Regions from separate parts of the Rhizobium sp. O111 genome, predicted to be linked through region 1. Evidence: predicted binding sites of a transcription regulator. Region 1 holds the regulator's gene; each other region holds the start of a gene.

Region 1 (7,951 bases):
TCCTCCTCGCTGAAGCCGGCGACAGCCAGCGTGATGCGCAGGCGCTCCGGATCATCAGTGATGCGGTCGGCGGCGAGGCGCTCGATATTATAGGGGGGATATCCGTCACTCGCCTTGGAAATCCGCTCCAGCGTCTTTTCCATGGCGTCGAAACCCAGCAACAGCGGGCTGGCGAAAGGCGTCATACGGCTCATCAGCGTTCCAAGTCCTTGATGCAAGCGACCCTTCCGGACCTGAAGACAGCATCCGGATATTGCTAATATGGGAACGAATGCTGTCATTCGCAAGACAGGGCGCAAGACGTGGGACGCAAGACGTGCGGTCCTCCAGCACGCGATTGCACCGCCTTGACAAAGCTTGCTGCGCCTCGCATCAAATCCTGCCCCGCGCCGGCTGTGCCGATTTGCGCCGGGAAGATAAACAGATGGTGCATGCATCGATATGTGCATCGATACAGGCACCGGGAGGATGGGACGAACGGAATGGCAAACCCGAGAAAGATCATTATCGACACCGACCCAGGTCAGGACGATGCGGCCGCGATCATGCTGGCCTTCGGCAGCCCCGAGGAACTGGAACTGCTCGGCATCACCACCGTCGCCGGCAACGTGCCGCTCTCCTACACCAGCCGCAATGCGCGCATCGTCTGCGAGCTCTGCGGCAAGACCGACACCAAGGTTTTCGCCGGCGCCGACAAGCCGATCGCCCGGCCGCTCGTCACCGCCGAGCATGTGCACGGCAAGACCGGCCTCGACGGCCCCGAGCTCGACGAACCGACCATGCCTTTGCAGGCAGGCCACGCCGTCGACTTCATCATCGAGACGCTGCGCAGCGAGCCTGAGGGCACGGTGACGCTCTGCACGCTCGGACCGCTGACCAATATCGGCCTCGCCTTCCAGAAGGCACCAGATATCATCGGCCGCGTGCGCGAACTCGTCATGATGGGCGGCGGCTATTCCGAAGGCGGCAACATCACGCCCGCGGCCGAATTCAACATCTACGTCGATCCCGAAGCAGCCGACATCGTGTTCCGCTCCGGCGTGCCGATCGTGATGATGCCGCTCGACGTGACGCACAAGCTGCTGACACTGAAATCCCGCGTCAAACGCATGGCCGAGATCGGCACGCGGCCGGCGATCGCGATGGTGGAGATGCTGGAATTCTTCGAGCGCTTCGATATCGAGAAATACGGCTCGGACGGCGGCCCGCTGCACGACCCGACGGTCGTTGCCTATCTGCTGAAGCCGGAGCTTTTCAAGGGACGGGTCTGCAATGTGGAGATCGAAGTGAAGTCGGAACTGACCGTCGGCATGACCGTGGTCGACTGGTGGCACGGGACCGACCGCAAGCGCAACGCGACCGTGATGCGCGACGTCGACGCGGACGGCTTCTTCGATCTCCTGATCGAACGCTTCGCCCGCATCTGACTGTCTGAATGAGATCAGGCCCGCTTAGGCGGGCCTGATCGGATCAGGCGTCTTTCTGGTCGAAGACCGAGTTGGTTTCGGCTTCGACGATCTTCGGGCCGCCCTTGGCGACGCCGACCATGGCGGGGCGCAGGACGCGTTCGCCGATGGAATAGCCGGCCTGGACGACCTGGACGACGGTGTTGTTGGGCACGTCGGGGTTCGGCACTTCGAACATCGCCTGGTGGAAGTTCGGGTCGAACTTCTGGCCGACCGGCTCCAGCTTGCGCACGCCGTGGCGCTCCAGCGTCGACAGCATCGAGCGCTCGGTCATTTCGACACCTTCGATCAGCGTCGTCAGGCCGGCATCGGCGCCGGCGCGGGCCTCTTCCGGGATGGCGTCGAGCGCGCGGCGCAGGTTGTCGGAGACAGCCAGCATGTCGCGGGCAAAGCCGGCCGCGGAGTAGGACTTGGCGTCCTTGACTTCGCGCTCGGTGCGGCGACGCAGATTGTCCATGTCGGCGGCGAGGCGCAGATAGCGGTCGCGCAGCTCGGCATTCTCAGCCTTCAGGAGCTCGATCGGATCGGGCTCGGCTGCGGTCTCGTTCTCGACGTTTGCGGCGGCGTCGGCTGCGGCTTCTTCCGCGGCTGCGTCAGGTCCGTTCTTCGTCGTCTCGTCAGTCATGACGTTCTCCGGTCATTGGTGGCTTTTGGATGTGCCCGATATCGAACTTTGAACATCAAAAATCAAGTCTGCGTGACGAAGAAGGTCGGAAACACAGGCATGTTCGGCCCATGACGGCCGCATATGAAAGCGACAGCGAGGCGTCAGCCACATGTCATTCTTACTTTCGCAAAGTCTGATATGGTGCGACACTCATCTCCCAACCTGGGAGGTGCTGAGATGGCCGACGAAAACGTCTATGTCGGGAAATGCTTTTGCGGTGCCGTGGAACTGACCGTGACCGGTACGCCTGTCGCGATGGGCTATTGCCATTGTCGCTCCTGCCAGCACTGGTCGGCCGGGCCGATCAACACCTTCACGCTCTGGCAGCCGCAGGCAGTTCGTGTCACCAAGGGTGGCGAGCATGTCGAGAGTTTCCAGAAGACCGATTACAGCGTGCGCAAATTCTGCGACACCTGCGGCGGGCATCTCTATAGCGAGCATCCGCTCTGGGGCGTGACCGACGTCTATGCGCCTGTGATCCCCGATCTCGACTACAAGCCGACCATGCATGTGAACTATGAGGACACCATCCTGCACGTGAAGGACGGGTTGCCGAAGTTCAAGGACATGCCTTCGGAGATGGGCGGCTCCGGCGTGCAGCTGCCGGAATAGCGTTATTTGGACGGGCGCGAGAGCCTTGCCATGAGCTGGGCGGTGTAATCGACCATCGGCACGATGCGCGAATAGTTGAGCCGCGTCGGGCCGATGACGCCGACGGCGCCGACGATGCGGTCGTCCTCGTCGCGATAAGGTGCGACGATCAGCGAGGAGCCGGAGAGCGAGAAGAGCTTGTTTTCCGAGCCGATGAAGATGCGCACACCAGGGCCGCTTTCGGCCAGGTTCAGCAGCTCCAGCAGACTGTCCTTCTTTTCGAGATCGTCAAACAGCATGCGAAGGCGATCGAGATCATCTGGATTGCCCAGCCCCTCCAGGAGGTTGGCGCGGCCGCGGATGATGAGCTGCGCGGGCTTGCCTTCATCCGCGCTGCCGGACCAGACGGCTATGCCGCGCTCCACCAGATCCTGCGACAGCGCGTCGAGCTCGTGGCGCACATCGGCCTTCAAGCGGCCGAGCTGGCTGCGCAGTTCGGGCAGTGTCTGGCCGGTCATGTGGGCGTTGAGGAAGTTCGCGGCTTCGGTGAGCTGCGAGGAGGTGACGCCGGCGGGGAGTTCGATGATGCGGTTTTCGACCTGATCGTGATCGCCGACGAGAACGGCCAGCGCCTTGGTGGGTTCCAGACGGATGAACTCGACGTGCTTGAGCACGGGATCGCTTTTCGAGGTGATGACGAGACCGGCGCCGCGCGACATGCCCGATAGCATGCGGCTTGCCTCGTTCATCATCGCTTCCATCGGGCCGTCACGGCTTTCCGCCCGCACCTGCCGGTCGATATTGGCGCGGTCCTCGGCGGAGAGATCGCCGACCTGCATGAAGGCATCGACGAAGAAGCGCAGGCCCACCTGCGTGGGCAGCCTGCCGGCGCTGACATGCGGGGAATAGACGAGGCCGAGCTCTTCGAGATCGCTCATGACGTTGCGCACCGAGGCCGGTGATAGCGACATGGGCAGGATGCGCGAAAGATTGCGCGAGCCCAGCGGCTCGCCCGTCTCCAGATAGCCCTCGACGATGCGACGGAAGATTTCCTTGGAGCGTTCGTCCAGCGCGGCAACGGCGTCCGAAATCGTCGACGACCTGAATTCCATTAAGCCTTGCGCACCCATGCTGATAATGATGCCGCAAAATATAGCCAATCTCCCCGTGCGCGCAAAAGGGAATTTGCAAATGCGCGCCGCCAATCGTAGAAGCGGTCAACAACAGACCCGCACATAGGATGAAGCCTGGGATCGCGCCCGCGTTCCCGGTCCCGTGCACCGAGGAGAATTAGGATGCGGCCATCAGGCAGAAAAACCGACCAGATGCGCAAGGTCACCTTCGAGCGCAACTTTTCCAAGCACGCCGAAGGCTCCTGTCTGGTGAAATTTGGCGACACGCACGTGCTCTGCACGGCGAGCCTTGAAGAAAAGACGCCACCGTGGCTGCGCAACACCGGCAAGGGCTGGGTCACCGCCGAATACGGCATGCTGCCGCGCGCCACCGGCGACCGCATGAAGCGCGAAGCCGCCGCCGGCAAGCAGGGTGGCCGCACCCAGGAAATCCAGCGCCTGATCGGCCGCTCGCTGCGCGCCGTGGTCGATCTCAAGGAACTCGGCGAACGCCAGATCACGCTCGACTGTGACGTGATCCAGGCCGACGGCGGCACCCGCACGGCGTCAATCACCGGCGCGTGGATCGCGCTCTACGACTGCCTGAAGTGGATGGAGAGCCGCAACATGATCAAGGTCGAGCGGGTTCTGAAGGACCACGTCGCCGCGATCTCCTGTGGCGTCTTCGCCAGCCAGCCTGTGATCGATCTCGATTACCTCGAGGACTCGTCGGCCGAGACGGATGCGAACTTCGTGATGACGGGTTCGGGCGGGATCGTCGAGATCCAGGGCACGGCCGAGGGCACGCCGTTCAGCGAGGAAGAGTTCGGCGCGCTGATGGCGCTTGCCAAGAACGGGATTGCCGAGCTGGTGGAGCTGCAGAAGGCGGCGATCGCCTGAGGTTTTGAGGTCCTAGTAAAGACCCCTCCCCAACCCTCCCCACAAGGGGGAGGGCTTAACCTAGCGGCACCGCCGAGCCTCGATTGAGGCAGGCGGGCGCGCCCAGCGGTTCTCCCCCCTTGTGGGGGAGATGGCCGGCAGGCCAGAGAGGGTCTTTTGGCCCCCGGAGAATGACAGCATGATCGACGGCATTCTTGAAACCGCGCTTTATGTCGACGACCTCGATGCCGCCGAACGCTTCTACGGCGACGTTCTCGGCCTCGAGAAGGTTTTACGCCATGACAACCGGCACGTCTTCTTTCGCTGCGGCCCGGGCATCCTGCTAATCTTCAACCGCCAGGAAACGACCAAACCACCCTCATCGGACGCGCTGCCGGTTCCGCCGCATGGCAGCACCGGCGCGGGGCATGCGTGTTTCCGGATGCGTGCGGAAGCGATTGACTTGATCGCGGAAAAGCTCAACAAAGCGGGCGTTTCCATCGAAAGCGATTTCTGCTGGCCGAACGGGGCGCGATCGATCTATTTCCGCGATCCTGACGGCAACAGCCTGGAATGCGCCGAACCCAAACTTTGGAATCTTTGAAGGACCGCTCATGCGCAAGCTCGATACCCGCACCATCGTCGTTGCCAGCCACAATGCCGGCAAGATACGCGAGATCGCCGACCTGATCGGTCCTTTCGGCTTCTCGGCGAAATCGGCAGCCGAACTGAAATTCGAGGAGCCGGATGAGACCGGCACGACCTTCGAAGAGAACGCCGCGATCAAGGCGCTGGCTTCGGCCAAGGCGTCGGGCCTGCCGTCGCTCTCCGACGACAGCGGCCTGGTGATCGACGCGCTGGATGGCGCGCCCGGCGTCTACACCGCCAACTGGGCGGAAACGGCTGACGGCACGCGCGATTTCGCGATGGCGATGCAGAAGGTCGAGACGGCACTCGAGAAGGTCGGCGCCACCACGCCGGAGCAGCGCACCGCGCGCTTCGTCAGCGTGCTCTGCCTGGCATGGCCTGATGGGCACACCGAAATGTTCCGCGGTGAAGTGGAAGGCTTCGTCGCCTGGCCGCCGCGCGGCACGGAAGGCTTCGGCTACGATCCGGTCTTTCAACCTGAGGGCTACGACACCACATTCGGCGAGATGAGCGCGGAAGAGAAGCACGGATGGAAGCCGGGCGACGCTGCCGCCCTCTCGCACCGCGCCCGCGCCTTCAAGATCTTCGTCGAAACCTGCCTGGACGCATAAAACCCGAATCGTGGACACTTTGGAACAGCCTAACCTGACGCGCTATGCATCTCTTTTGCCCGATACCGGCGAGCCCGGTTTCGGCGTCTACGTGCATTGGCCGTTCTGTGCCGCCAAGTGCCCCTATTGCGACTTCAACAGCCATGTGCGCCACCAGCCTGTGGACCAGGAGCGCTTCACCGCCGCCTTTCTGAAGGAGACGGCGGCGATGCGGCAGCTGAGCGGCCCGAAGACGGTGACCAGCGTGTTTCTCGGCGGCGGGACACCCTCGCTGATGAACCCATCCACGGTCTCGGCCATTCTCGACGGCATCGCGAGGGAATGGCACATGCCCGAGGGTATCGAGATCACCATGGAGGCCAACCCCTCCAGCGTCGAGGCGGAGCGTTTTCGCGGCTACCGCGCCGCCGGCGTCAACCGCGTGTCGCTCGGCGTGCAGGCGCTGAACGACCGCGACCTCAAGTTTCTCGGGCGTCTGCACGATGTCGAGGATGCGCTGAAGGCGATCAAGCTGGCGCGCGACATCTTCCCGCGCATGTCCTTCGACCTGATCTATGCCCGTCCCAAGCAGACGGTGGAGGAATGGGAGCGGGAGCTCAAGCAAGCGATCTCCTATGCCGTCGATCACCTGTCGCTCTACCAGCTGACGATCGAAGAGGGCACGCCCTTCTTCGGGCTGCACAAGATGGGCAAGCTCATCGTGCCCGACGACGACCAGTCGGCGCTGCTCTACGAGGCGACGCAGGACATCACCGCCGCCGAGGGCATGCCCGCCTACGAGGTCTCCAACCACGCCCGCCCGGGCGCCGAGAGCCGCCACAACCTCACCTACTGGCGCTACGGCGACTATGCCGGCATCGGCCCCGGCGCGCATGGACGGCTGACGCGCGGCCCCATCAAGCTCGCCACCGCCACCGAGCGCAAGCCGGAAGCCTGGCTCGAGCTCGTGGAACGCGACGGCCACGGCGTACTCGACCAGGAGCAGCTCGGCTATGACGAACAGGCCGACGAACTGCTCCTGATGGGCCTGCGCCTCACCGAAGGCGTCGACCTCGCCCGCTGGCAGCAGCTCTCGGGCCGAGATCCCGACCCGAAACGCGAAGAGTTTTTACTGGAACACGGGTTTATCGAGCGGATCGGCAACTCGCGTATCCGCTGTACGCCATCGGGGATGCTGATTTTGGATTCGGTGGTGGCTGATCTGGCTTGTTGATTTTGGGGGTGGTTCAGGCGGTTAGCTTGTGCTGTGTGGCCCCCTCATCCGCCTGCCTGCACCTTCTCCCCTATGGGAGCCGTTGCAAAATCTCACCGTTGTGATTCTCTGTCTTAGCGATGAGCGGAGATGATGCGATGTCGGTTCGGGATGGTGGCCAGTTCAGTTTCGCCGATGCGTTGATCCCTCAGGGCAAAGGGTCGGGTCGGCTGGACAAGTTGTCGTCGCTGGTGAGGTGGTACCGTTTCGAGAAGCACCTTGCGCGGCTGCGTGATGACACGGGCAAGGGCGCCGGTCGGCCCGCTTATAGACCGCTGGTGATGTTCAAGGCGCTGCTTCTGCAGTCGCTATACGGCCTCTCGGACATGGAGCTTGAGGAAGCGTTGTGCGACCGGTTGTCGTTCAAGCGTTTCGTCGGCCTTGCTCTGGATGAAGCTTTTCCGGATCACTCAACGCTGTGCCGATTTCGCAACCTTTTGATCAGCGAAGCGCTGCTGGACAAGCTGTTTGCCGAGCTCGACCGGCAGTTGGATGCCGCCGGTCTGATCCTGCGGCGTGGCACGATGCTGGATGCGACGGTGATCGAGACGACGGCGGCCCGCCCGCCTCGCGGTCGCAATGGCGACCTTGATGCCAATGCCAATCTCGATGCCGACGCGTCCGGTTCGGACGGGGACGAGCCGGGCGAGCGGTTGCCGCGTCAGGCACCGAGCGATCCGGATGCGCGGTTCACGCAGCGCAAGGGCAAGGCAGGTTCGGCCTAT
Region 2 (7,951 bases), 410 kb from region 1:
AACACATTGTTCCCCAGTTTGGGCGCAGCGTTCTCCCATGCTGCACACCCGGCAAACATCACAGATTCAGTCGACGCCGGGCATCATGCTCGGTGGCTGGAAAATAGCGTTCCGAGCGGTCGCTCCGTAAAGTGAGCCCACTCTGCCCAGCCTTTCCAAAATATGCAACTTCTAATTTAATTCAGGATAAGTAACTCTGTCCATGCGTCAATGCAATTCTGGGCGGTGTCGGCGATGCGGCGGCAAGAGCGCCTGAACGAAACGTCGAACACAGCGCGAATCTATAAGTTTTTTTGCAGAAACGGCAATGGCTTTTCACACGCTGGCGTACGCTGACGCTCAACGGTTAACGATCAGAAATAGCGGAAAGGTTGATGAAAACACTGCTAAATAATGCAGAATTGATGGACTTGCGGGCTTTTCAAGCTGCTGACGACAACCATTGGATCGAAAACTCGATTGTTACGGGAATTTGACTCCTCGGTAAAAATCGCCCGTCGGGCAAGCTTCACGAAAGCCTCGCCAAGTTCAACGGCTCGCCATTTGTCTGATTATACGTTTCATCACAAGGTTGAAAAATGTTGGAGAGAATGTGAGCGCGAATCACAAAATGAAAAGGGCGACCCGAGGGCCGCCCTTCCGTAACCTGAACCTGATGGCTCAGATGTAAAACCTTTCGGTCTTACATCATGTCCATGCCGCCCATTCCGCCCATGCCGCCAGGCATGCCGGCAGGAGCGTCCTTCTTCGGCAGCTCGGCGATCATGGCTTCGGTGGTGATCAGCAGCGAAGCAACCGAAGCTGCGTTCTGCAGAGCCGTACGAACAACCTTGACCGGGTCGACGATGCCCATGGCGATCATGTCGCCATATTCAGACGTCTGGGCGTTGTAGCCGTAGTTGTCTTCGTTCTTCTCGAGGATCTTGCCAACAACGATCGAAGCTTCGTCACCAGCGTTCTCGGAGATCTGGCGAACCAGGGACTGCAGAGCGCGACGGATGATGTTGACGCCAGCTTCCTGATCGTCGTTTGCACCCTTTGCGGTGATCTTGGAAGCCGAACGGAGGAGAGCAACGCCACCACCAGGTACGATACCTTCCTGAACAGCAGCGCGCGTTGCGTTCAGAGCGTCGTCGATGCGGTCCTTGCGTTCCTTGACTTCGATTTCCGTGGAGCCGCCAACGCGGATGACGGCAACGCCGCCAGCGAGCTTGGCAAGACGTTCCTGCAGCTTTTCGCGGTCATAATCGGAAGAGGTTTCTTCGATCTGAGCCTTGATCTGAGCAACGCGGCCTTCGATGTCGGACTTGGCGCCAGCGCCGTCGACGATCGTCGTGTTTTCCTTGGAGATCGAAACCTTCTTCGAACGGCCGAGCATGTCGAGCGTTACGGATTCGAGCTTGATGCCGAGGTCTTCGGAGATGACGGTGCCGCCCGTGAGGATAGCGATGTCTTCCAGCATGGCCTTGCGGCGGTCGCCGAAGCCAGGAGCCTTGACGGCAGCGATCTTCAGGCCGCCACGCAGCTTGTTGACGACGAGCGTAGCAAGAGCTTCGCCTTCGACGTCTTCAGCGATGATGAGGAGCGGCTTGCCGGTCTGAACGACGGCTTCGAGAACCGGGAGCATCGCCTGCAGGTTCGAGAGCTTCTTCTCGTGGAGGAGAATGTAAGCGTCGTCGAGGTCGGCGACCATCTTTTCCGGGTTGGTGACGAAGTAAGGCGACAGGTAGCCGCGGTCGAACTGCATGCCTTCGACGACTTCGAGTTCGGTTTCAGCGGTCTTGGCTTCTTCGACGGTGATGACACCTTCGTTGCCGACCTTCTGCATGGCTTCAGCAATGTCGTCACCGACCTGCTTGTCGCCGTTTGCGGAGATCGTGCCGACCTGGGCAACTTCAGCCGAGGTGGAGATCTTCTTTGCCTTTGCCTGCAGGTCCTTGACGACTTCTGCAACAGCGAGGTCGATACCGCGCTTCAGGTCCATCGGGTTCATGCCGGCAGCAACTGCCTTGGCGCCTTCGCGAACGATAGCGCGGGCCAGAACGGTAGCCGTCGTGGTGCCGTCGCCGGCGATGTCGTTGGTCTTCGAAGCAACTTCGCGGACCATCTGGGCGCCCATGTTTTCGAACTTGTCTTCGAGTTCGATTTCCTTGGCGACCGATACACCGTCCTTGGTGATGCGCGGAGCGCCGAAGGACTTGTCGATAACGACGTTACGACCCTTCGGGCCGAGGGTTACCTGCACTGCGTCAGCGAGGATGTCGACGCCGCGCAGCATCTTTTCGCGCGCAGAGCGGCCGAACTTTACTTCTTTAGCTGCCATTTTGAGAACTCCTGAAAAGGGGTGTCAGCGAATTAGGATGAAGTGGGAAACCGGCTGATTAGCCGATGATGCCCATGATGTCGGCTTCCTTCATGATCAGAAGGTCTTCGCCGTTGATCTTGACTTCGGTGCCGGACCACTTGCCGAACAGAACGCGGTCGCCAGCCTTGACGTCGAGAGCGACGACCTTGCCGGACTCGTCACGAGCGCCGGTGCCGACGGCGACGATTTCGCCTTCCTGCGGCTTTTCCTTGGCGGTGTCAGGAATGATGATGCCGCCCTTGGTCTTTTCTTCGGACTCAACGCGGCGAACAACGACGCGATCGTGAAGGGGGCGGAAGTTGGTGCTTGCCATTGTCTAATCCCTCGATCAAATGACACTCGCAGGCCGGTATGGCCCACACGGATGGGTGTTAGCACTCTCCTATGGTGAGTGCTAGCGACCTGCATTTAGGAGCGGCCATGTGGGGAGTCAAGGGAAGCTGTCGTAATTTTCCGACGCCCCGTGTCTATAGCCGTTTGATGGCAAAGTTGTGAACCTGCCGCGCGCCTGTCGAGCACGGGAAAACGCTTCGATGGTTAATGCCGGAAAGGGCAGGGACAGCACCTGTCTCCCAAGCGCCGACAACATGGTCCGGCATTGTCATAAACCCGTGTCCGGAATTTGCGAAAGGCCACCAGGAAGCGCCGTCTCGGCCACGCCGCCGGGCCGGGATTGTCCAGCCCCGATGCGGGTGATATCGAGCGACAGGGGACAGCCGGCAGAGGTCGGCAAAGGGGTGGATATATATGAGCGTGGACGGAGCGGTGATGGCGGATGACAGCGTGGCATCGGTGCCGTTTGGCGAGGCCGTCCGCGTCTGGGCCAGGATCGGCTGTCTGAGCTTCGGCGGCCCCGCCGGCCAGATCGCCCTGATGCACCGGACCATCGTCGACGAAAAGCGTTGGATCTCCGAGGATCGCTTCCTGCATGCGTTGAACTACTGCATGCTGCTGCCGGGGCCCGAGGCGCAGCAACTCGCCACCTATATCGGCTGGCTGATGCATGGCGTGCGCGGCGGCATCCTGGCCGGCCTGCTCTTCATCTTGCCGGGCTTCGTGGTCATGCTCGGCCTATCTGCCCTCTACGCCGTCTTCCAGGAAACGACCTGGCTTCCAGCCCTGTTCTTCGGCCTCAAGGCCGCCGTGCTTGCGGTCGTCGTCGAGGCGCTGCTGCGCCTTGCCCGCCGTGCGCTGAAAACCCGCGCCCATTATTACATCGCCGCCGCATCCTTCCTGGCGCTGTTCATGCTGAACGCGCCATTCCCCATCGTCGTCATCCTCGCCGGCCTCACCGGTTTCGCGCTGCACCGCTATTCCCGCCGCCACGCGCCGACGCAAGAAGCCCAAGTCCAACTCAACACGCAATCGCCCCGCCGCCTGCCCACGTTTACGACCCACGCCATCGCCCGGCCGCTGCTGGTCCTCGTCTTCTGGATCCTCATCTGGCAGGCACCGTTGCTCCTCGTCCGAAATCTGCATGCCCCCTCCGATCTCATCGCCGAAGCGCTGAGCGGCGAGACCAATGTCTTCGGCGCGCTCTTCATCTTCTTCTCCAAGATGGCGGTCATCACCTTCGGCGGCGCCTATGCCGTGCTCACCTATGTCGCGCAGGTCGCCGTCGGCCATTATGCCTGGCTGCAGCCGGGCGAGATGCTGGATGGCTTGGCGCTGGCCGAAACCACGCCCGGCCCGCTGGTTCTCGTCCTCTGTTTCGTCGGCTTCCTCGCCGGCTACCGCAATCCGCTTTTCATGGCACCGCTGATGGGCGGCGCGCTCGGCGCCACGCTGGTCGCCTGGGCGACCTTCGTCCCGAGCTTCGTCTGGATCTTCGCCGGCGCACCCTTCGTCGAGAAGCTGCGCGACAATGCTGGCCTGTCCGCCGCTCTGTCGGCTATCACCGCTGCCGTCGTCGGCGTCATCCTAAATCTGTCGCTCTGGTTCGGCCTGCATGTGCTCTTCGCAGAGGTCGGCCGGGTAGCACTTCTGTCGCGCGGCGCGGGCCTTCCCATCGTCAGCCTCGCCTGGCCGCAATGGGCCACGATCGATATCGCGGCGCTTGCGATCTTCGTGATCGCGTCCGTCCTCTTGTTCTACGTGAAGATGGGGATGGTCAAAGTGCTGGGGCTTTGCGCCGCCGCCGGTCTCGCCATCAAGGGTGCCGAACTGCTGCTCTGAGGGCCGTCGGAACGCATAGGGTCTCAAGAATTTCATCGTTCTGCATTGCAAAATTTCTTGCCATCGCGGCGGGGCTTTGCGATGTCAGCCCTCATCGAATGAAAACCGGGACTTTGAAATGGCGCAGCGCATCGAGAATTTCGCAGAGATCACCAGCCGCTATGATGCGGTGTTCTGCGATGTGTGGGGCGTTTTGCACAATGGCGTTTCGCCCTTTCCGAAGGCAGCTGCCGCCCTTCAGGCCGCACGCGAAGCCGGTCTCACGGTCGTCCTCATCACCAATTCGCCGCGCATCGCGCCGCTCGTCGTCGATCAACTCCGCAACATCGGCATCCAGGACGAGGCCTATGATCGCATCGTCACCTCGGGCGACGTCACCCGCGGCCTGATCGCCGAAGGCCCGAAGAAGGTCTTCCTGCTCGGCCCGGATCGCGACATCGCCATCATCGAAGGCATCGGCGTCACCCGCGTTTCCGCAGAGGAGGCCGATTGCGTCGTCTGCACCGGTTTCTTCGACGACGAGACCGAGACGCCCGAGGATTACACCGACATGCTCAAGGCCTTCCAGGCCCGCGACGTGCCGATGATCTGCGCCAATCCCGACCTGATCGTCGAGCGTGGCCACAAGATGATCCCCTGCGCCGGCGCCATGGCCGCCTATTTCGATCAGCTCGGCGGCAAGACCCGCATCGCCGGCAAGCCGCACAAGCCGATCTATGACGCCGTGCTCTCGGTTGCCCGCGAAATGCGCGGCGATCTCAAGATGGACCGCATCCTGGCGATCGGCGACGGCATGCCGACGGATGTGCGCGGCGCCCTCGATTACGGCCTCGATCTTCTCTATATCAGCGGCGGCATTCACGCGGCCGAATACACGCTGAACGGCGAGACCGACGAGGCGATCCTCACCGCCTATCTCGAACGCGAGAAGGCAACGCCGAAGTGGTGGATGCCGCGCCTCGCCTGAGCCTCCTCGCGCCTGAAGCCGCCTTGCCTAAGCCCGAAGCATCAGTAGAGTCTGCCCGATGACCGTCTTCCACCGCAACGAAACCCGAGAACCCTTGCCGGATCACCTTAGCGGCGGCGTGATCGCCATTGGCAATTTCGACGGCGTTCATCGCGGCCATCAGTCGGTTCTCGAAAGGGCGCTGGAGATCGCGCGGGATCGTGGCGTTCCCGCGCTGGTGCTGACCTTCGAGCCGCATCCGCGCACCGTGTTCCGCCCGCAGGAGCCGGTTTTCCGCATCACGCCCGCGCCGCTGCGCGCCCGCATTCTGGAAGCCATGGGCTTCGGCGCCGTCATCGAATATCCGTTCGACCGCGAATTCTCGCAGCGCTCGGCGGATGATTTCATCCACTCGATCCTCAAGGATTGGCTGGGCGCATCCGAGGTGGTGACCGGCGTCGATTTCCATTTCGGTCGCGGCCGCGAGGGTGGTCCGGCCTTCCTCATGGACGCCGGCAATAAATACGGCTTCGGTGTCACCCTGATCGACACCTTCCGCGATGAGAACGCCGACGTGGTCTCTTCCAGCCGTATCCGCGCGCTGTTGAAGGAAGGCGAGGTCAGCGAGGTCGCCGGCCTGCTCGGTTATCACTACACGGTCGAATCCGAGGTGATCGGCGGCGAAAAGCTCGGCCGCCAGCTCGGCTTCCCGACGGCCAACATGCGCCTTCCAGCCGAGGTCGAACTGAAGCCCGGCATCTACGCCGTCCGCTTCCGCTTCGAGGATGGGTCGATGCATGATGCGGTGGCGAGCTACGGCCGCCGCCCGACGGTCACCGACAACGGTGCTCCGTTGCTCGAGACCTTCGTCTTCGATTTCTCCGGCGACCTCTATGGCCAGATCTGTTCCGTCTCCTTCTTCTCCTACCTGCGCCCGGAGCTGAAGTTCGACGGCCTCGAACCGCTGGTCGAGCAGATGAACCGCGACAAGGAAGAGGCGAGGGCGGTGCTATCAGGCATGCAGCCGATCAGCGAGCTCGACCGCAAGCTCTGCGGTCTCGGCTGAAGCTCATTCCTCTTCCGCATTGCGTTGAAGCAATGCCGCCACCGGATCCTCCGGCTCGATCGTCACGATGACGATCGAGAGAAAGATCAGCGCCGCCCCGACGCAGGCCATCACAGGCGGCCGCTCCAGCAAGACAAGGCAGGCGCCGATCGCGCCGAATATGCTCTCGCCGGAGACCAGCACCGCCGCCTTCGATGCCGGCACATGGCGCTGTGCGTAGGTCTGCAGCCCAAACGCGGCCGCGGTGGAGAGAATGCCGAGCATCGCCAGTTCCGGTGCCGCCCGCCACATCATCTCGCCCGTCAGCGGCTCCAGCAGCGGCGCCACCGGCATCAAGAGCAGCGCGGCGATCGCGAATTGCACGAAGGCCGAGGTGAACGGTCCGCCATGACGCCGGGCGTGGCGCCCGAGCAGCACCATCCAGAAAGCATAAAAGACGGCGGAGACCAGGCAGGCGACATCGCCCGTGTTCAGCGCCGCGAAGCCGCCGATCCCATCGGCCATCAGCCCGATGCCGGCAAGCGTCAGGCAGGCGGCGAAGATACCCAGCCGTCGCGTCGTCTCGCCGAAATAGACCCATGCCGCGACGGGCGTGAGCACGGTTGCTGTGTTGACCAGGAAGCTTGCATTGACGACCGTGGCGTTGACATAAGCCGTCTGCTGGATCGCGATCGCCACGGTGAAAGTGAGCGCAACACGAAGGATGCTTCGCGTCCATCCCGTGCTGCGCCCCCCGTTACGCTCGACGACCGCCAGCGGCAGCATCACTAGCGCCGCGATCAGGCAGCGCAGCATGGTGGCCGACAGCGGGCCCATATGCGTGAGCACCGTCTTTTGCGCGATATTGCCGAAGCCCCAGAAGGCAGCGGCGAGGATCAGTGAGACATAGGCGCTCCGCTTCGACATGGCGGTTCACACCACGACCAGGCGATGCGCCGCCCGTGCTGCCAGCATCGCCGCCGAGCCGAGCAGCAGGCAGCCCGAGATCATCGCGAACTGCCGCCGCCGCGCCGGATGCCCGAGCCAGGATCGCAGCATCCGCCCGGTCAGGCTCCAGCCGTAGAAGCGCACCGCCGAGGCGAGCAGGAAGCCTGCGCCGAACCAGAGGCGGATACGGGTTTCGAAGGCAGAGGCGACAAGGCCGACGAGCAGCACGATCTCGACATAGACGAGCGGGTTGAGCCAGGTCACCGCGAGCATGGAGACTGCCGCGTTCCAGCGCGTGCGGCAGCTTGCAGCGAGGCCGTCATCCATCACCGGTGTGCGCTGCAGGCTGCGACGGATGGCGCAGACGCCGTAACAGACGAGGAACAGGATACCGAGCAGGTGCAGCGCCGCCGAAATGCCGGGATAGGTGCCGGGCGAGGCCTGAAAGCCCATCAGCCCCATGCCGACAAGC
Region 3 (7,951 bases), on a different contig from region 1:
ACCGGTTCTGCGGGGCCTTGCCAACCGTCTTTCCGGCACAGAGGCCGCTGACCTGCTCATCGGAGCGTTGCTGGCTGGCGAGGGCGACGACGTCCTGCGCGGCGCGCTCCTTGCCGCCGACCTTGTGACCGAGACCAGCGCACTTCGCGGCTGTATTGCAGCACATCTGCTCGCCATCGTGGCTGACGGAATGCTATCGGCGCCGCAACGGGAACAGGCGGCCCGTATCCTCTCGCGTTGGGGCGATCCGCGTGACCTGCAGGCGCTGGCCGAAGTTCCCTCGGGAAACTTAACCTTCGGCTCAGACACGCATCCGAATTCAGCGCCGCCGCATCCATTGACGGTCGGTGCGTTCAAGATCGGCATCTACCTCGTCACGAACCGCGACTATGGCGGCTTCATCGAAGAGACCAACCGCCTTTGGCGTAGCCCTGACGGCTTTGCCGAGGATCGCCGCAACGCACCTGCGACGGATCTGACTTGGCGCGATGCGCGCGCCTATTGCGACTGGCTAACCGAACGCTGGCGTGCCGAGGGACGCATCTCGCCGGACGAAGCCGTGCGCCTGCCGACGGAGCCGGAATGGGAGCGCGCGGCGCGCGGCGATCAGCCCGATAATAGGCCCGAAAAGATCGTCTATCCCTGGGGAACAGAATGGCGGGACGACGCCTCCAATTCCGAGGAGGCCGGGTTCAACACCACCTGTGCCGTCGGCCTATTCCCGAAGGGCAAGTCACCATACGGCTGCTATGACATGACGGGTCAGGTCTGGGAGTGGACGACGACGCTTTGGGGCGATGACATGGCAACGCCGCATTACAAATACCCCTACGCCGGCGACGGCCGCGAGGCGCCGGATGCAGGACCATCCATCCGTCGTGTGCTGCGCGGCGGTTGTTTCTCCAGCGGCAAGCTTAAGGCCTGCTGCACCTATCGCGGGAGCCTGGAACCGGACGGTTTTTGGCGGGGCAATGGCTTCAGGATCGTGGTCGCACGAGCCTGAGGTTGAGTAGGTGGTCCGTATGCCCGTAACAGTTCCTCATGAGCTACGTGCGGCTGAAGTGTGTGAGCCGGAGCTCGTGGTCCGCAACCTAAGCCAGCACCACTCAGCGTGCCACGGCAAGCTCAACTCCACGCCATCGGCTGCTGCTCACAAGCGACAGGATGCCTTCGAGAGGAAGCGGGTTCGAAAAATCTTCCCTTTGCGCAAGCTGTCCGGCGATGTGCTGGACGGTGCCGTTATATGGTGCCGCTATGCCATGCAGGCGGCCGAGCATGACGATCTCGACATTTAGGAAGTCGACCTCGTCAGATGCGACACGGGTAAAACTTCGCCAGGTGGATTGCTGGCCGGGATGGATGTCGCTGTTCTCAGCCACCCGCAGTTCGAAATATCAATGTCGCGCTCGGATACCGCGGCAAGCCTATAACCGACTGCCTGAAGTGGCAGCCCCCGCCTCTTCAAATTTGGCTTCGCCGAGGAGTCCAATCGATGGCAGGATCAACCGACACCAGACCGCCGGCTGGATCTCGTCGATGGAAACTTTGATCTGAAAGGCGCTTGCGGGCTTGAACCCGGGGGAATGAACAAGGTCGGAAGGAGATCGTCAAGAAAGCTGCTCGACGCTATTGCTGGGATCGGCTCTCTCCGATAGCAACCTGCCGACTTGTGCAGTCGCCGATGCTCACTATCTCTGGTGTGGGCCTGAGTTGGAGCATCGCCATGAATCAAAGCGCGGCCGATATGCTGTTGGAAGTCGGTATCGAAATTCTTCCGCCGGAACGAGAAGACAACTGCACATCGGACGCAACAACCTGTCCCTGCTGTCAAAAGTTGCGCCCGGCATCGAGCATGGATGAGATGGCTGTGGGATTTGTGATGAATGCCTGGCGCCCCTGACCTCCAGCCGAGAAGAGCTTTCTTCTGTTCCTGCCTCATTTGAAGCCGCGTTTGCGATACTACTCGACGACTATGTTGACGGAAATTTTGGCGGTCGAGCATAGAGCGTGACCGTCAGGCGATCGCGGGATGGAAAACGGACTTGGCTTTATGGCCAGGAGCTTGGCGGAAAAGATATTATCAGCTTCAACCTCTATCGATTTGCTGGATCTGGCCCGATGCTGAAGTGGTGCGAAACGTCATCCGCCAAGGTGATCGAATCCGTTCTCGGCATCGAGCCGAGTACGCAGAAAGCTGCGCCTACATCATAAATAATGGACCAAAAATGAGCAGAAAGTTTTCATTGCATTGCAACATGCGCATGGCTGCATTGCGATCTGAACGCTAGCGATCGGGGCAGTCTCTGGTATCTTTAGGGCATCGAAGTAATGCACTTCCTCCCGCATAGCTTCGTGTTCAGGCGACCCACTCCTCCTCCCAAGGGGCGCCTGACGGAACGGCGGCATTCCTCCTCCCAGCCGTTGTTCAATTCTTTTGAAAAGCCTGCCGCACCTCCTCCCGCGGCAGGCTTTTTCGTTTCCGACAGATTCATGTTCGGAGATCAGACGTCAAAGCAGGGTACCCTGTTCCACCGGCTCTCCGGATTTCGACACGATCGTGGATCCGTACCGTTTGCGTGAAGAACTGATGAGCGCGTCATTCGGGAGGTACGCGGCCGTCAGATGGAATGTCTAGAAACCCAAAAGCTGTCGGCGGCGGTCACCTTTGCGATATCTGCACAGGCCGAGGCCGCTGAATCGGCGCGATCGCGGGCTGCGGCGAAGGGTCGATCTCGCCAGGCCCTCCTCTCCAACCTGCTGATCGTTTTCGTCCAAGCTTTTTAGCGCGTCGATGATCTCGTCATAGGTGACGGCTTTATCCGCGCTATGATACAGCCGGAGACCGGGCGTGGACTCGATCGCAAACATATCGGAAGCCCACGACGCGAGGAGGGCGCGTTTTTCATCTTTGCCAATCTCAACCGCAGCAAGGACCTCACGCGGATGGCCAAAATGTTTCGCCGGATGAAGAAGGTGCGCGGCGCTGATGGCCGCTGCCGCCTTCTCCGGTATCGAATTTTCCAATCGTTCCTTTCTCATAGCTTGACCCCGTTTGATGCCAGGTCGATGTTTGGTTGCATTTGGCGCCTGTGGTTAGAGCGCCCGGTGATCGAAGAGGCCTCTCGCGGCCTCGACCATTGTTTTTAGATGGCTCGGTTCGTGAACACCTTGCCTGTACAATTCCACTGTGATGGCCGCCATCCGTTCTGCTTCTTCGGATTGCTTAATGACTCCAGTTCTCGATCGAATGTCATCGAAAACCCGCTGACAGACCGCAAGATCACGGCTGTCGAAAGACGTCGACGAAGGTTTTGTTATTGCTTGAGCCATTCTTCCACCTCCTAATCGAAGGCTCGCCCCGAGAGGCTAGGGCGAGCCTTCCCAATCGCCTGCTTAGAAGTCCATGCCAGCGCCGGCCGGCAGAGCAGGAGCGGTGTCCTTCCTAGGCTTTTCAGCGATCATCGCTTCCGTCGTCACGAGCAGGCCGGCAACGGATGCCGCGTCTTGGAGCGCGGTGCGCACAACCTTTGCCGGATCAATGACGCCCTGCGCGTAGAGATCGCCATACTCACCGGTCTGCGCATTCCAGCCATATGACAGCTCGCTCTTTTCCCGCAGCTTTCCAACCACGATCGATCCCTCGGCGCCGGCGTTTTCCGCGATCTGCCTGATGGGAGCCTCGATCGCCCTTCGGACGATGTCAATCCCGACGCGCTGATCGTCGTTGGCGGTTGGCAGACCGTGGAGTGCATTCACCGCGCGAAGCAATGCAACACCGCCGCCCGGAAGGATGCCTTCCTCGACGGCGGCCCGGGTTGCATGCAGGGCGTCGTCGACTCGGTCCTTCTTCTCCTTCACTTCAACTTCCGTCGAACCGCCGACCCGGATGACAGCAACGCCACCGGCTAGCTTGGCAAGGCGTTCCTGCAGCTTCTCGCGGTCGTAATCGGAGCTGGTCTCCTCGATCTGCGCCCGGATCTGCGCGACGCGACCATCAATTTCGGCCTTGGAGCCGACGCCATCGATGATGGTGGTGTTTTCCTTTTCGATTGCCACCTTCTTGGCACGGCCCAGCATGTTCAGCGTGACGTTTTCGAGCTTGATGCCGACATCCTCGGATATAACAGTGCCGCCAGTCAGGACGGCGATGTCTTCCAGCATCGCCTTGCGGCGGTCGCCGAAGCCCGGCGCCTTGACGGCGGCGATCTTAAGCCCGCCGCGCAGCTTGTTGACGACCAGGGTCGCTAGGGCTTCGCCTTCGACGTCTTCCGCGATGATCAGAAGTGGCTTGCCTGACTTCACCACTGCTTCCAGGACCGGAAGCATGGCCTGTAGGTTCGAAAGCTTCTTCTCGTGGATCAGGATGTAGGGATCCTCGAGTTCGACCCGCATCTTGTCCTGGTTGGTGACGAAGTAGGGGCTGAGGTAGCCGCGATCGAACTGCATACCTTCGACAACCTCGAGCTCCGTCTCCGCCGTCTTGGCCTCCTCGACGGTGATCACACCCTCATTGCCGACTTTTTCCATCGCCTCGGCGAGGTAACGGCCGATCTCTTCATCGCCGTTCGCCGAGATCGTGCCGACCTGGGCGATCTCGGAATTGCTGGTGATCTTGCGGGCGTTGGTCTTCAGTTCCCTAACGACGGCGTCGACGGCGATGTCGATGCCGCGCTTGAGGTCCATCGGGTTCATGCCCGAAGCGACAGCCTTGGCGCCTTCCTTGACGATCGCCTGGGCGAGCACGGTCGCGGTCGTGGTGCCGTCGCCGGCAAGATCATTGGTCTTTGATGCCACTTCTCGCAGCATCTGGGCGCCCATGTTCTCGAATTTGTCTTCGAGCTCGATTTCCTTGGCAACGGATACGCCGTCCTTGGTGATGCGCGGTGCGCCAAAGGACTTGTCGATCACGACGTTGCGCCCCTTTGGGCCGAGGGTCACCTTGACCGCATTGGCAAGCACATCGACCCCACGCAGCATGCGTTCACGGGCATCGGTGTGGAATTTGACTTCTTTCGCAGCCATTTGTCTAACTCCTCAATAGGCAGCTACTGACTGATAGTGGTGGGTATACGAAACAGCCCGTCAGGCCGCCTTCTTCTGCTCGGCTTGAACGTCAATGATGCCTAGGACATCACTTTCCTTCATGATCAGCAGGTCCTCACCGTTAATCTTGATCTCGGTGCCGGACCATTTGCCGAATAGGATGCGATCGCCAGCCTTGACGTCGAGCGCCTGGATCTGGCCGGCCTCGTTACGCGCGCCAGTGCCGACAGCGACGACCTCGCCTTCTGACGGCTTCTCCTTTGCGGTATCGGGGATGATGATGCCGCCCTTGGTCTTTTCCTGGGATTCGACCCGGCGGACGAGAATGCGATCGTGAAGTGGTCGGAACGACATGTTTTCCTCCATTGAGCAAAAATGATGACGTTGAAACCCTACCGAACCGGATGACCAGTCCGGGCGGGTGCGAACCTCAAACGAGCGTTGGCGGGCAAAATTTATTTTCGAGATTTTTCGATTTCAAGAGGGTCGATAAGAAAAATTAGCACTCGGCGTCGTTGGCTGCTAACATGCTGGAAAGGAACAATAAACAGCATCGCCGAATTCAAAAAACCATTGATGAGTGCAAGATTTTAAGTCACCTTCGCAGCGTCATGAAACGGAGATGAAGCATGCAATTCTCGTCGGATCTGGAGCGTCAGCTCAACGGCTACGGGCTGACCACCGCGCATATCCTCTACCGCATTCCCGACTTCGAATCCGTCCTGCAAACCTACGTCTGGCAGGACTATGATCTCGAACCTGATTTTCCGGAGATGCACAAGTTCCTCGGCTTCTGGCAGGCGAACCTCGACGGGCCTCTCCACTCTGTCCGCTATTCCCACCAGCGGCTGATCGGGCCACACGAATGGCGCCGTGTCGAGGGCGAGTTCAAGCTCCATTGAACTCTTGATTTTGATTTTCGTCCTCCTCGCTTTTCGACCCACCGAGGACTGCCGAGCTTGGTGCCCCCGAAGGCGATGGAGTAACACCTCTATGGAAGAGAACATCAATATCCTCAAGAACGTCGCATGGATGAACGCGAAGGGATCATAGTGGACTTTGCTCGCTGGCTTGAGACCGCCTCAAAAGAAGCCCTAGTCCAGTAAGGAAAGTTCGCAACGATGTCCGCGAGCATTGCAAAAGCAATGCGTGTCAATGCTGGCGAGCTTGCACGCGGTAGACCGGAGGCAGCCGAGCGTGTTCAGCAAGCATCTGAGATGATGGCCCGGTTCGAGCCCGCCTATCCTCAATCCTAGCGATAAACGCCGAAATCATCCGATTTCGGTCGGTGTGGAATTTTTCGCGCCGCGGATCTTGAAGCCGAAACTCTCAAAAGCCAAATTATTTTCCAGCCAGTTGCTGAGGACAGAGCTGGCCTTGCTGGAGGCGCCGCCTTTCGGCGTTTCCGTACCCATGTTGCTTCAAGGAGGATATGGCTATGGGACCATCTTACGACTACGCCCCCCTGTTCCGCTCGAGCATCGGGTTCGATCGGGTCTTCAATCTTCTCGAAAACGCTCAGCGCGCCCGCTCGATCAGCGACTGGCCGCCCTATGACATCGTAAAGACCGGTGACGACGGTTACCGCATCTCGATCGCGGTGGCCGGGTTTGCTCAGGACGATCTCGACATCACTTTTCAGTCCAACCTGCTGACTGTCAGCGGCAAGAAGCAGGAATCCTCCGCCGATGCCTACCTGCATCGCGGCGTTGCCGGACGTCCGTTCGAGCATCGTTTCGAGCTTGCCGACCACGTCCGGGTGAATGGCGCGGATCTGAGCAACGGCCTCCTTTCGATCGATCTCGTTCGTGAGATCCCGGAGGCGTTGAAGCCGCGGAAGATTTGGATCCAGGGCTCACCAGCTCTGACTTCGTCCTGCCCCGCTCACATCGAGGCGCGGGAAGCGGCGTGATCGAGCTTGTCCACTAATGGGCGCCACGCGCCGTGACACCCACCAACATCGCGGGTCGGAAAGGAGAGAGAGATGAAGCCCGATATGTTCAGAGAGCCAATTTGCATTCTCGTCGGCCTAGGTTTTCCGGCCGAGGTTCACAGTGCGACGGACGCGTATCGTCATCTTTGTGAATGGCCAATGAGGCTGAGGGATAATGCGCATGCTGTTGCCTTGAAGGCCTGCGGCGCCGCGTTGCGCGGCGAGATCGAGGCCGAAACGGCGCGCGGCCTTTTCGCGGCATTCGCTGAAAGGCATGATTTGCTGGCGCCGGAAACGGGTGCCATAGCCGCGTCTCGCCTGAGGCGGGATCAAGATCCGCACATCCAGTGAGGAGGAACCCATGCATAGTCAACTGCAACGGGCCGCCAGCCAAGCCGCGACGATAGCGCTGGTGGTTCTCGTTCCCGGCCTTCAGCTTCGGCGGCCGATCGACGTCGTCCGTGCGCCATTTCTCTCGATTGATGATCGTCGCGCCTTCCTGGCGGCTTGGGCACCAGACTTGTAGGCGGTGGATTCGCAATTATCGCAGCGGCATCTCCCGGGAACGCCCGCCAGGCTCAATGGAGGAGGTGCGGGCGGCTCCGGGGGAGCTTGATCACGACGCTACTGTCGAGTGCACAGCCTGGGATTGACCTCGATGGCACCCCAGGGACGCTTCGCTCCAAGCTGGCGGTGAAAACAGCGCGAGCCGCGTTCCAAGTATATCCATCGCCATCCACCACGTGCTGACGGTGGTGGATGCGTATCGGCTCTCACTGTCGCCTAGCGATTACCTATCATAGGGTCCACAATGATAAGAGGGGCGAGCGGCCTCGCCCCTCGAAGGCGTCAGCCGATCGGATAAATCGGGATTACACGATCACCGATTTCTAACCTGCCTTGCGCAGTTGCAATCTCGATACGCCGGCCGCGACATTCAGACCGGTCCCGACTTCGGCGCTGAGCGGCTGCAGG
Region 4 (7,951 bases), on a different contig from region 1:
CGTCTTCGACTCCCGCAGATAAGGATCTGTGGCCGCGCGAGCGTTTCAGTTCTGACATTATCCCCCCAAATTCATCCGAAATTCATTACATTATCATAGCATGCATCATGACTATTTGCGATCACTTTGGGAGCAGTTTTGCAGCTTTTGTTGAGAGATGCGCTATGCCCCTTCGGCAATATGCGGATGTGCCTCAGCATTAGCGAGATTGCCGCTTCAATGTCAGATGAACTTTGAGACCTCAGGTTTGGCGCCTTGAGTAGATTCGAACCATCGACTAGGCCATTTCTCTCGACCGTTCACGGAACTAGCACTACTTTGGCAGAATTAAAATTTCGCTTTGAAGATGCCGTTGGCAGTGCGGACATCGGATTTGTACTGTCGGTATAGCAAGCGCATTTATCACGGCCCGGCGGATGGCAGGCAAGGTCGGCTCAGGTGGTCCACGACGAACTCGCCGCTTCTTTTTTTTCCCGCTTTGCAGTCTGCAATCTTTGGTGCTGGAGGAAGGCATAGGCGATCATCGTCATCAGAGCGTGTCGGTGCAGTCCTTGCCATGATCGGCCTTCGAAGTGATCGAGACCAAGCTCCTCTTTCATCTGCTGGTGCGCCTGCTCGCAAACCCATCTCGCCTTGATGGCGGACGCCAGCACTTTCAAAGTCGCATCGGCTGGTAAGTTGGAGAGGTAGTATTTGCGCTCGTCGTTTGATCGCCACTCGCCAACCAGCCAGGCTTCCTCACCCGGCATGTGCTGTTGTCCCTTGTCGAGAATACGTTGCGGCGTACCGTCGGCGATCCGGATGCGCAATGCCGCAAAACGTGCTGTCAGGCGACCTTTTGTACCATGCCTCCAACTAACCTTTTTCCAGCGTGCAGAAGTCAGCATCGTTTCTGCGGCAACCGACAGGGTGTCGGGGATCGAATGCTTGCGAGGACGGCCATGACCGGCGACGGGAAAGATCAATCCGACATCATAGGGATAGACCTTCTGATGCTTGGGGATGCCGACCGCCCAGGTGAGGCCGCGGCCACTCAATCCCTTTCGGAAGGCCGCCGACAGGCCGTAGCCTGCGTCAGCCAGAACTGTGCCGAACCGGACACCCGCCACGATCAACCGATCGATCTCGGCAAGAGCGATCTCCGGCTTCGTACGAGACGTTCGCATGCTGTCTGGAACACCGGCCCTTGCCATGCGCTGCTGATCACCGATCCAGCTTTCAGGCAGGAACAAACGCAAGCCCACCGGGACCGGCACCTCGTCTCGCGCAAGCGTCACTGACACCAATGTCTGGCAATTTGCTCTCTTGCCCAGCATTGAAGCATATTGCGGAGCGACACCGACCGAGTGGTCGCCCTTCTTCGGCAAACCGGTGTCATCGATCACCAGAAACGCATCGGATGCACCCACGATCCTGTCCGCCTGTCGCGCGAGTTCAGTCTCAAGAGGCGCTGAATCCCAAAGGCCATCAGAAATGAAATGGTGGAGGCGGTCGTACTGGCCTGGAGCAAACCGCTCGGCCATCGGCTCGATGCTCTTGCGGTCACCGGGACCGATCAGCCCAGACACATAAAGTGGACACATCTGTCGTCGTTTCTTGTGTCCAAGCTTCTCCAGAAACGGCTGCAAAAATGCCGAAAGATCCGAATCCCAATCCGTCATGTCCCGCCCTCGATAAAGAGAGCCACAATCATCTCAAACGTGCCTTGCCCGAATCTGCCAAAGTAGTGCTAGGGCGTAGACTCATAACGACCTGATCCAGATGCGGGTGGCGAGTAGTTTTACGGCTGCTAGGAAGTTTTGAGGGTCCTTGTCATATCGAGTGGCAATCCCTCTGAACTGCTTGAGCTTGTTGAAGAATCGCTCGACGAGGTTTCGCTGCCTATAGACCCATGAGCTGAACGGAAAGCTCTCCTTGCGGTTTCGCTTTGCTGGAATATTGGCCCACGCCCGTTTTGTTTTTGCCAAGGTTCGAAGGGCGTTTGTATCATAAGCCCTGTCTGCCAAAAGTATGGCACCCTTTCCGATATCCTTCAGCATTGGCTCGGCGGCCCTGCTGTCGTGCACTTGTCCTGGGGTCAGGTCGATGCCAATTGGACGGCCATCTGCATCGACAAGAGCATGGATTTTCGTCGTCAAGCCGCCGCGGGAACGTCCCATGCAGCCATCGTCTTGATCCCCCTTTTTCCCGTGGCCGCATGTTGATGAACGCGGATACAGGAACTGTCGATCATGACAATATCGCCGTCGAAGGCCCTTGAGACCTCCTCCAGAACATGGTCCCAGACACCAGCCTTTCTCCAACGGACAAAACGATTGTAGCAGGTTGTGTAGGGGCCATAGCGCTCAGGAACATCCGCCCAGGGCGAGCCGGTCCGAAATCGCCACAAGATGCCGTTGATTACGCGCCGGTCGTCAACTCGCGGGACGCCGCGAGGCTTGTTAGGAAGAAGCGGTTGGATAATGCTCCATTCGAAATCAGTCAGGTCGAACCGGCGACGGGTCATCTGAGGCCTCCAAATCAAAGCCTCATTGAATCAAAGCCATGCCCGCGTGTGAACCCCGTTTATGAGTGTAGGGCCTAAAAAGTTGTGCCGAAGTGCGGCGTCGTCGCTCGCAAAAATAGACTGGCTCGGCAGCTCCAGCAGATGAGCCGGCCGTCGCGCTGCGATTACCGCGCTAAGCTCGCCGGCTACGATCATTTCCTAACAACTCCCTTCAGTCCGCCCCCGATGAGAAAGGTCACATCCATCAACGCTATCATCGGGTTGCCCGCGCCTGAAACCGCAAGATAGCGCGGTTGCCAGTGCGGGAGGAACTTCGATTTGAATGCCCGAAGGCCTTTGAAATTGTAGAAGCGCTCTCCGTGCTCGAAGACATTGCGGCCGATGCGGTCCCAGACAGGGGCCGTTTCGCGCTTCGACATCCCTGAAAGCGGCGCCATACCGAGGTTGAAGTACTTGTAGCCCTCCGCTTTCAGATGCTCCATGATCTGCACGAAGAGGAAGTCCATGGCGCCTTTTGGCGCATCTGGCGAGAAGCGCATCAGGTCGATCGTGGCTTCGAACTTGGTTTCGGTGACGAGGATATTGGCAAAGGCAACAATTCGGCCGTCCTTCCTCAACACGCCGACTGGCTGCGACATGACGTAATCTGGCTTGAAGGCGCCGAGGGAGAAGCCTTTCTCCCTGGTATTGTGGTCTTCTAGCCAGGCGCTCGAAACTGCGGACAAGTCGTCGAAAATGGACGTTACCCCTTCCGCCAAGATGACTTCGAAACTCAAACCCTCGCGCTGGGCGCGGCTTGCCGTCTGGCGCAGGTTCGCCCATTTGCCACCTTTCATCTCGAAGGTGCGCAGATCCGCCACCGCCAGTTCGCCCAGCTTGAAGGCACGCAAGCCCGCATCGGCACAATGGGACAGCAGCGACGGCGAGATCTGGTAGAAGACCGCCCGGCAGCCAGCGGCACGTGCGGCCTCCACAAAGCGCCAGACCAGCTCCTGCACGGCGTGATGATCGCCGATAGGATCGAACAGCGCGATCCATGAGCGACCCTGCCGGCCGTACATGATGAAGGCGTCGCCCTTTTCGGAGAACATGATGGACTTGTCGCCCATGCGCACCAGGTTGGCGTCCGCACTATCCTGCTTGTCGACGATGTCCACTGCACGGCGAACGGCGTCTTCATCCGCCGGCTCAGGCTTGAAAGTCGCCGGCCGCAACAGGCTGAAGATGGAGATCGCCAGGGAAATGATGGTGATGCCGAGCAACGCTCGCAGACCGCGCGGCGCTTCCGCGGCAAATTCGAACTGCCACCAGAGCTCATTGCTGTATTCCACGTCACGATAGACGAAAAGCAGGATAACGACAGCGCCGACGACGATCACCGAGATGGCCATCAGCCAGGATGCCGTCATCGCCTGATTGAGCAGCGAGGCATGTCGGGTAAACAGCCGGCGACTGACGAACAGCCCAACGATCAGGAAGGCCAGGAGGGCCGCTTCGACAAGCGCGACGGCCTTCAGCAGCGAAAGTGTCAGTGCGGCAAGCGCAGACAAAACCGCCACCCACCAGGCACCATCGAGCCGCTGGCCAAGGCCACGGGCGGCGACAACCAGCGCGAGGCCGAACAGGCTGGACAGGAAATGCGCGCCTTCTACAATCGGCAGCGGCAGATAGTCGGAGAGCAGTTCAAGGTTCTGATCGGGCGTCGGCGTCACGCTCGAAAAGATCAGCATGCCGCCCAGAAGCAGCGCCAGCGCCGACAGAAGCTGCGGCATCAGCCGACCGCCTATGCGCCTGAGGCTAGAGGCGGTGGGATGGTCGACGAAGCGGCGAAGCTCGGTCGCCGATACCGCGAGAATAGCGATCAGGAGCGGCAGAACATGATAGATCAGGCGATAGAGGACCAGCGAGCCCAGAACGGCGTCGATATTCACCGCGCTGCCGAGCGAAGCGATGATGACGGTCTCGAAGACGCCGAGACCAGCCGGAACGTGGCTGAGCACTCCGAGCCCGATGGCAATCGCATAAACGGCCAGGAAAACCGGCCAGCCGATCGCCGTCTGCGGTAAGAGCACGTAGAGCACCGAGGCGGAGGCGGCGATATCGAAAGCCGTGACAAGGAACTGGCGCGACCACGTGCGCGAGTCCGGCAGACGTAATGTGGCCGGGCCGATCTCGATGATCCGACCATCGCGGCCAAGCACGACCAGAATGCCAAGGATCGCGAGGATCGTCCCCGCAATCACGCGAAGCCAGAAACTGCTGAAACTGATCAGCGACGCTATCTCACCAGCGATGACAAGCAAAGAGATCGCGGCGACGGCGGCGAGACCGAGGCCGAAGGACAACGTCACGAAGGCGATGACGCGGCCGATATCCTCGGGCGAAAGACCCAGTCGTGTATAGGCACGGTACCGGATCGCGCCACCTGACAGCGCACCGAAACCTGCGGTATTGCCCACCGCATATGCGCTGAAAGCCGTAAGCGCGACATACGGAAAAGGCAGGCGCTTGCCGATATAATCAATCGCATTGATATCGTAGAAGACGAGCGCCAGGAAGCTCAGTGCAGTAAAGAACATAGCTAACAGGATCGAGCTCAGGCTCATTTCCGCTAGCGCCTCGACTACATCATCGTAGCGAACCTCGTCCGTCAGCTGCATGATGGCATAACCGACGAGGCAGAACAGCGTCACCGTCGCAATTGCAACGAGTGGGGTGCGATAACGACGGAGAAGGTCCCGAAATCCGCCGACATCTTCGCGTTGCATTTCTTCCAAATCGTTCGGACCCGCCATGTTACCACCAAGGATTGCTACCTACCGCAGCGCCGGCATGAGCTTAGCTTTCATGGATTCGCCACCCCATCCCTATCAATGGACAGATCGACTGATGACGCGATGGGGATAGGCGGCCTTGAACTGCGCCATCATCGCGCTGGCCTCCTGCAGCACACGTTCGGCCTTTTCAGGATCATCGCGAGCAAGTTCGTCAGCATTGACGCGCATTGCTTCTGCCATGCTGGCGGACATCATCGCGAACTTCCCTTCTCCATAGACCAGCGCCTCGTTTGCAGCGGTCTCAAGCCATCTGGCAAAGTCCACAATGATCTCTTCGCGTTCATCGACGCCAACACTCTTGATGATGCTGATGTTCTCTTCCATGCAGGTATCACTCCATACACAATCAACGCACACCGAGTTCAACTCTCGGGCGGTCGATCAGCTAGGAAGACGAAAAATCAAAATCAAGAGTTCAATGGAGCTTGAACTCGCCCTCGACACGGCGCCATTCGTGTGGCCCGATCAGCCGCTGGTGGGAATAGCGGACAGAGTGGAGAGGCCCGTCGAGGTTCGCCTGCCAGAAGCCGAGGAACTTGTGCATCTCCGGAAAATCAGGTGCGAGATCATAGTCCTGCCAGACGTAGGTTTGCAGGACGGATTCGAAGTCGGGAATGCGGTAGAGGATATGCGCGGTGGTCAGCCCGTAGCCGTTGAGCTGACGCTCCAGATCCGACGAGAATTGCATGCTTCATCTCCGTTTCATGACGCTGCGAAGGTGACTTAAAATCTTGCACTCATCAATGGTTTTTTGAATTCGGCGATGCTGTTTATTGTTCCTTTCCAGCATGTTAGCAGCCAACGACGCCGAGTGCTAATTTTTCTTATCGACCCTCTTGAAATCGAAAAATCTCGAAAATAAATTTTGCCCGCCAACGCTCGTTTGAGGTTCGCACCCGCCCGGACTGGTCATCCGGTTCGGTAGGGTTTCAACGTCATCATTTTTGCTCAATGGAGGAAAACATGTCGTTCCGACCACTTCACGATCGCATTCTCGTCCGCCGGGTCGAATCCCAGGAAAAGACCAAGGGCGGCATCATCATCCCCGATACCGCAAAGGAGAAGCCGTCAGAAGGCGAGGTCGTCGCTGTCGGCACTGGCGCGCGTAACGAGGCCGGCCAGATCCAGGCGCTCGACGTCAAGGCTGGCGATCGCATCCTATTCGGCAAATGGTCCGGCACCGAGATCAAGATTAACGGTGAGGACCTGCTGATCATGAAGGAAAGTGATGTCCTAGGCATCATTGACGTTCAAGCCGAGCAGAAGAAGGCGGCCTGACGGGCTGTTTCGTATACCCACCACTATCAGTCAGTAGCTGCCTATTGAGGAGTTAGACAAATGGCTGCGAAAGAAGTCAAATTCCACACCGATGCCCGTGAACGCATGCTGCGTGGGGTCGATGTGCTTGCCAATGCGGTCAAGGTGACCCTCGGCCCAAAGGGGCGCAACGTCGTGATCGACAAGTCCTTTGGCGCACCGCGCATCACCAAGGACGGCGTATCCGTTGCCAAGGAAATCGAGCTCGAAGACAAATTCGAGAACATGGGCGCCCAGATGCTGCGAGAAGTGGCATCAAAGACCAATGATCTTGCCGGCGACGGCACCACGACCGCGACCGTGCTCGCCCAGGCGATCGTCAAGGAAGGCGCCAAGGCTGTCGCTTCGGGCATGAACCCGATGGACCTCAAGCGCGGCATCGACATCGCCGTCGACGCCGTCGTTAGGGAACTGAAGACCAACGCCCGCAAGATCACCAGCAATTCCGAGATCGCCCAGGTCGGCACGATCTCGGCGAACGGCGATGAAGAGATCGGCCGTTACCTCGCCGAGGCGATGGAAAAAGTCGGCAATGAGGGTGTGATCACCGTCGAGGAGGCCAAGACGGCGGAGACGGAGCTCGAGGTTGTCGAAGGTATGCAGTTCGATCGCGGCTACCTCAGCCCCTACTTCGTCACCAACCAGGACAAGATGCGGGTCGAACTCGAGGATCCCTACATCCTGATCCACGAGAAGAAGCTTTCGAACCTACAGGCCATGCTTCCGGTCCTGGAAGCAGTGGTGAAGTCAGGCAAGCCACTTCTGATCATCGCGGAAGACGTCGAAGGCGAAGCCCTAGCGACCCTGGTCGTCAACAAGCTGCGCGGCGGGCTTAAGATCGCCGCCGTCAAGGCGCCGGGCTTCGGCGACCGCCGCAAGGCGATGCTGGAAGACATCGCCGTCCTGACTGGCGGCACTGTTATATCCGAGGATGTCGGCATCAAGCTCGAAAACGTCACGCTGAACATGCTGGGCCGTGCCAAGAAGGTGGCAATCGAAAAGGAAAACACCACCATCATCGATGGCGTCGGCTCCAAGGCCGAAATTGATGGTCGCGTCGCGCAGATCCGGGCGCAGATCGAGGAGACCAGCTCCGATTACGACCGCGAGAAGCTGCAGGAACGCCTTGCCAAGCTAGCCGGTGGCGTTGCTGTCATCCGGGTCGGCGGTTCGACGGAAGTTGAAGTGAAGGAGAAGAAGGACCGAGTCGACGACGCCCTGCATGCAACCCGGGCCGCCGTCGAGGAAGGCATCCTTCCGGGCGGCGGTGTTGCATTGCTTCGCGCGGTGA

Evidence for each region. The regulator HrcA, encoded in region 1, represses chaperone genes, less so after heat shock. The targets are predictions, from matches to a motif close to GTTAGCACTCNCNNNNNGNGAGTGCTAAC.
Region 2: a site for HrcA is predicted at 2,736-2,764, ahead of groES (co-chaperone GroES). Genes of this name have one in related genera too.
Region 3: a site for HrcA is predicted at 5,542-5,570, ahead of groES (co-chaperone GroES). Genes of this name have one in related genera too.
Region 4: a site for HrcA is predicted at 6,134-6,162, ahead of groES (co-chaperone GroES). Genes of this name have one in related genera too.

Annotation. Positions count from the first base shown of each region.
Region 1 is NZ_JBSHXL010000001.1:6,489-14,439, reverse strand. Features, by position in the region: gene ACVTFQ_RS00075 (Hsp20 family protein) at 1-194, opposite strand, end outside; gene ACVTFQ_RS00070 (nucleoside hydrolase) at 483-1,427, shown strand; gene grpE (nucleotide exchange factor GrpE) at 1,471-2,091, opposite strand; gene ACVTFQ_RS00060 (GFA family protein) at 2,311-2,745, shown strand; gene hrcA (heat-inducible transcriptional repressor HrcA) at 2,748-3,836, opposite strand; gene rph (ribonuclease PH) at 4,020-4,736, shown strand; gene ACVTFQ_RS00045 (VOC family protein) at 4,915-5,319, shown strand; gene rdgB (RdgB/HAM1 family non-canonical purine NTP pyrophosphatase) at 5,330-5,974, shown strand; gene hemW (radical SAM family heme chaperone HemW) at 5,985-7,187, shown strand; gene ACVTFQ_RS00030 (IS5 family transposase) at 7,307-7,951, shown strand, end outside.
Region 2 is NZ_JBSHXL010000001.1:416,533-424,483, forward strand. Features, by position in the region: gene ACVTFQ_RS02075 (hypothetical protein) at 1-5, opposite strand, end outside; gene groL (chaperonin GroEL) at 683-2,323, opposite strand; gene groES (co-chaperone GroES) at 2,382-2,678, opposite strand; gene chrA (chromate efflux transporter) at 3,113-4,540, shown strand; gene ACVTFQ_RS02095 (TIGR01459 family HAD-type hydrolase) at 4,659-5,507, shown strand; gene ACVTFQ_RS02100 (bifunctional riboflavin kinase/FAD synthetase) at 5,566-6,552, shown strand; gene ACVTFQ_RS02105 (DMT family transporter) at 6,556-7,458, opposite strand; gene ACVTFQ_RS02110 (LysE/ArgO family amino acid transporter) at 7,465-7,951, opposite strand, start outside.
Region 3 is NZ_JBSHXL010000003.1:508,295-516,245, reverse strand. Features, by position in the region: gene ACVTFQ_RS28190 (SUMF1/EgtB/PvdO family nonheme iron enzyme) at 1-1,003, shown strand, start outside; gene ACVTFQ_RS28185 (hypothetical protein) at 1,107-1,379, opposite strand; gene ACVTFQ_RS28180 (hypothetical protein) at 1,724-1,900, shown strand; partial or broken gene ACVTFQ_RS28175 (SOS response-associated peptidase) at 2,509-2,607, opposite strand; gene ACVTFQ_RS28170 (hypothetical protein) at 2,632-3,039, opposite strand; gene ACVTFQ_RS28165 (hypothetical protein) at 3,094-3,330, opposite strand; gene groL (chaperonin GroEL) at 3,394-5,022, opposite strand; gene groES (co-chaperone GroES) at 5,083-5,397, opposite strand; gene ACVTFQ_RS28150 (usg protein) at 5,673-5,945, shown strand; gene ACVTFQ_RS28145 (hypothetical protein) at 6,315-6,458, opposite strand; gene ACVTFQ_RS28140 (Hsp20 family protein) at 6,482-6,955, shown strand; gene ACVTFQ_RS28135 (DUF982 domain-containing protein) at 7,028-7,327, shown strand; gene ACVTFQ_RS28130 (hypothetical protein) at 7,338-7,502, shown strand; gene ACVTFQ_RS28125 (DUF992 domain-containing protein) at 7,867-7,951, opposite strand, start outside.
Region 4 is NZ_JBSHXL010000003.1:765,782-773,732, reverse strand. Features, by position in the region: gene ACVTFQ_RS29475 (FadR/GntR family transcriptional regulator) at 1-58, opposite strand, end outside; gene ACVTFQ_RS29470 (IS701 family transposase) at 435-1,661, opposite strand; partial or broken gene ACVTFQ_RS29465 (IS5 family transposase) at 1,743-2,506, opposite strand; gene mprF (bifunctional lysylphosphatidylglycerol flippase/synthetase MprF) at 2,698-5,301, opposite strand; gene ACVTFQ_RS29455 (hypothetical protein) at 5,377-5,667, opposite strand; gene ACVTFQ_RS29450 (usg protein) at 5,759-6,031, opposite strand; gene groES (co-chaperone GroES) at 6,307-6,621, shown strand; gene groL (chaperonin GroEL) at 6,682-7,951, shown strand, end outside.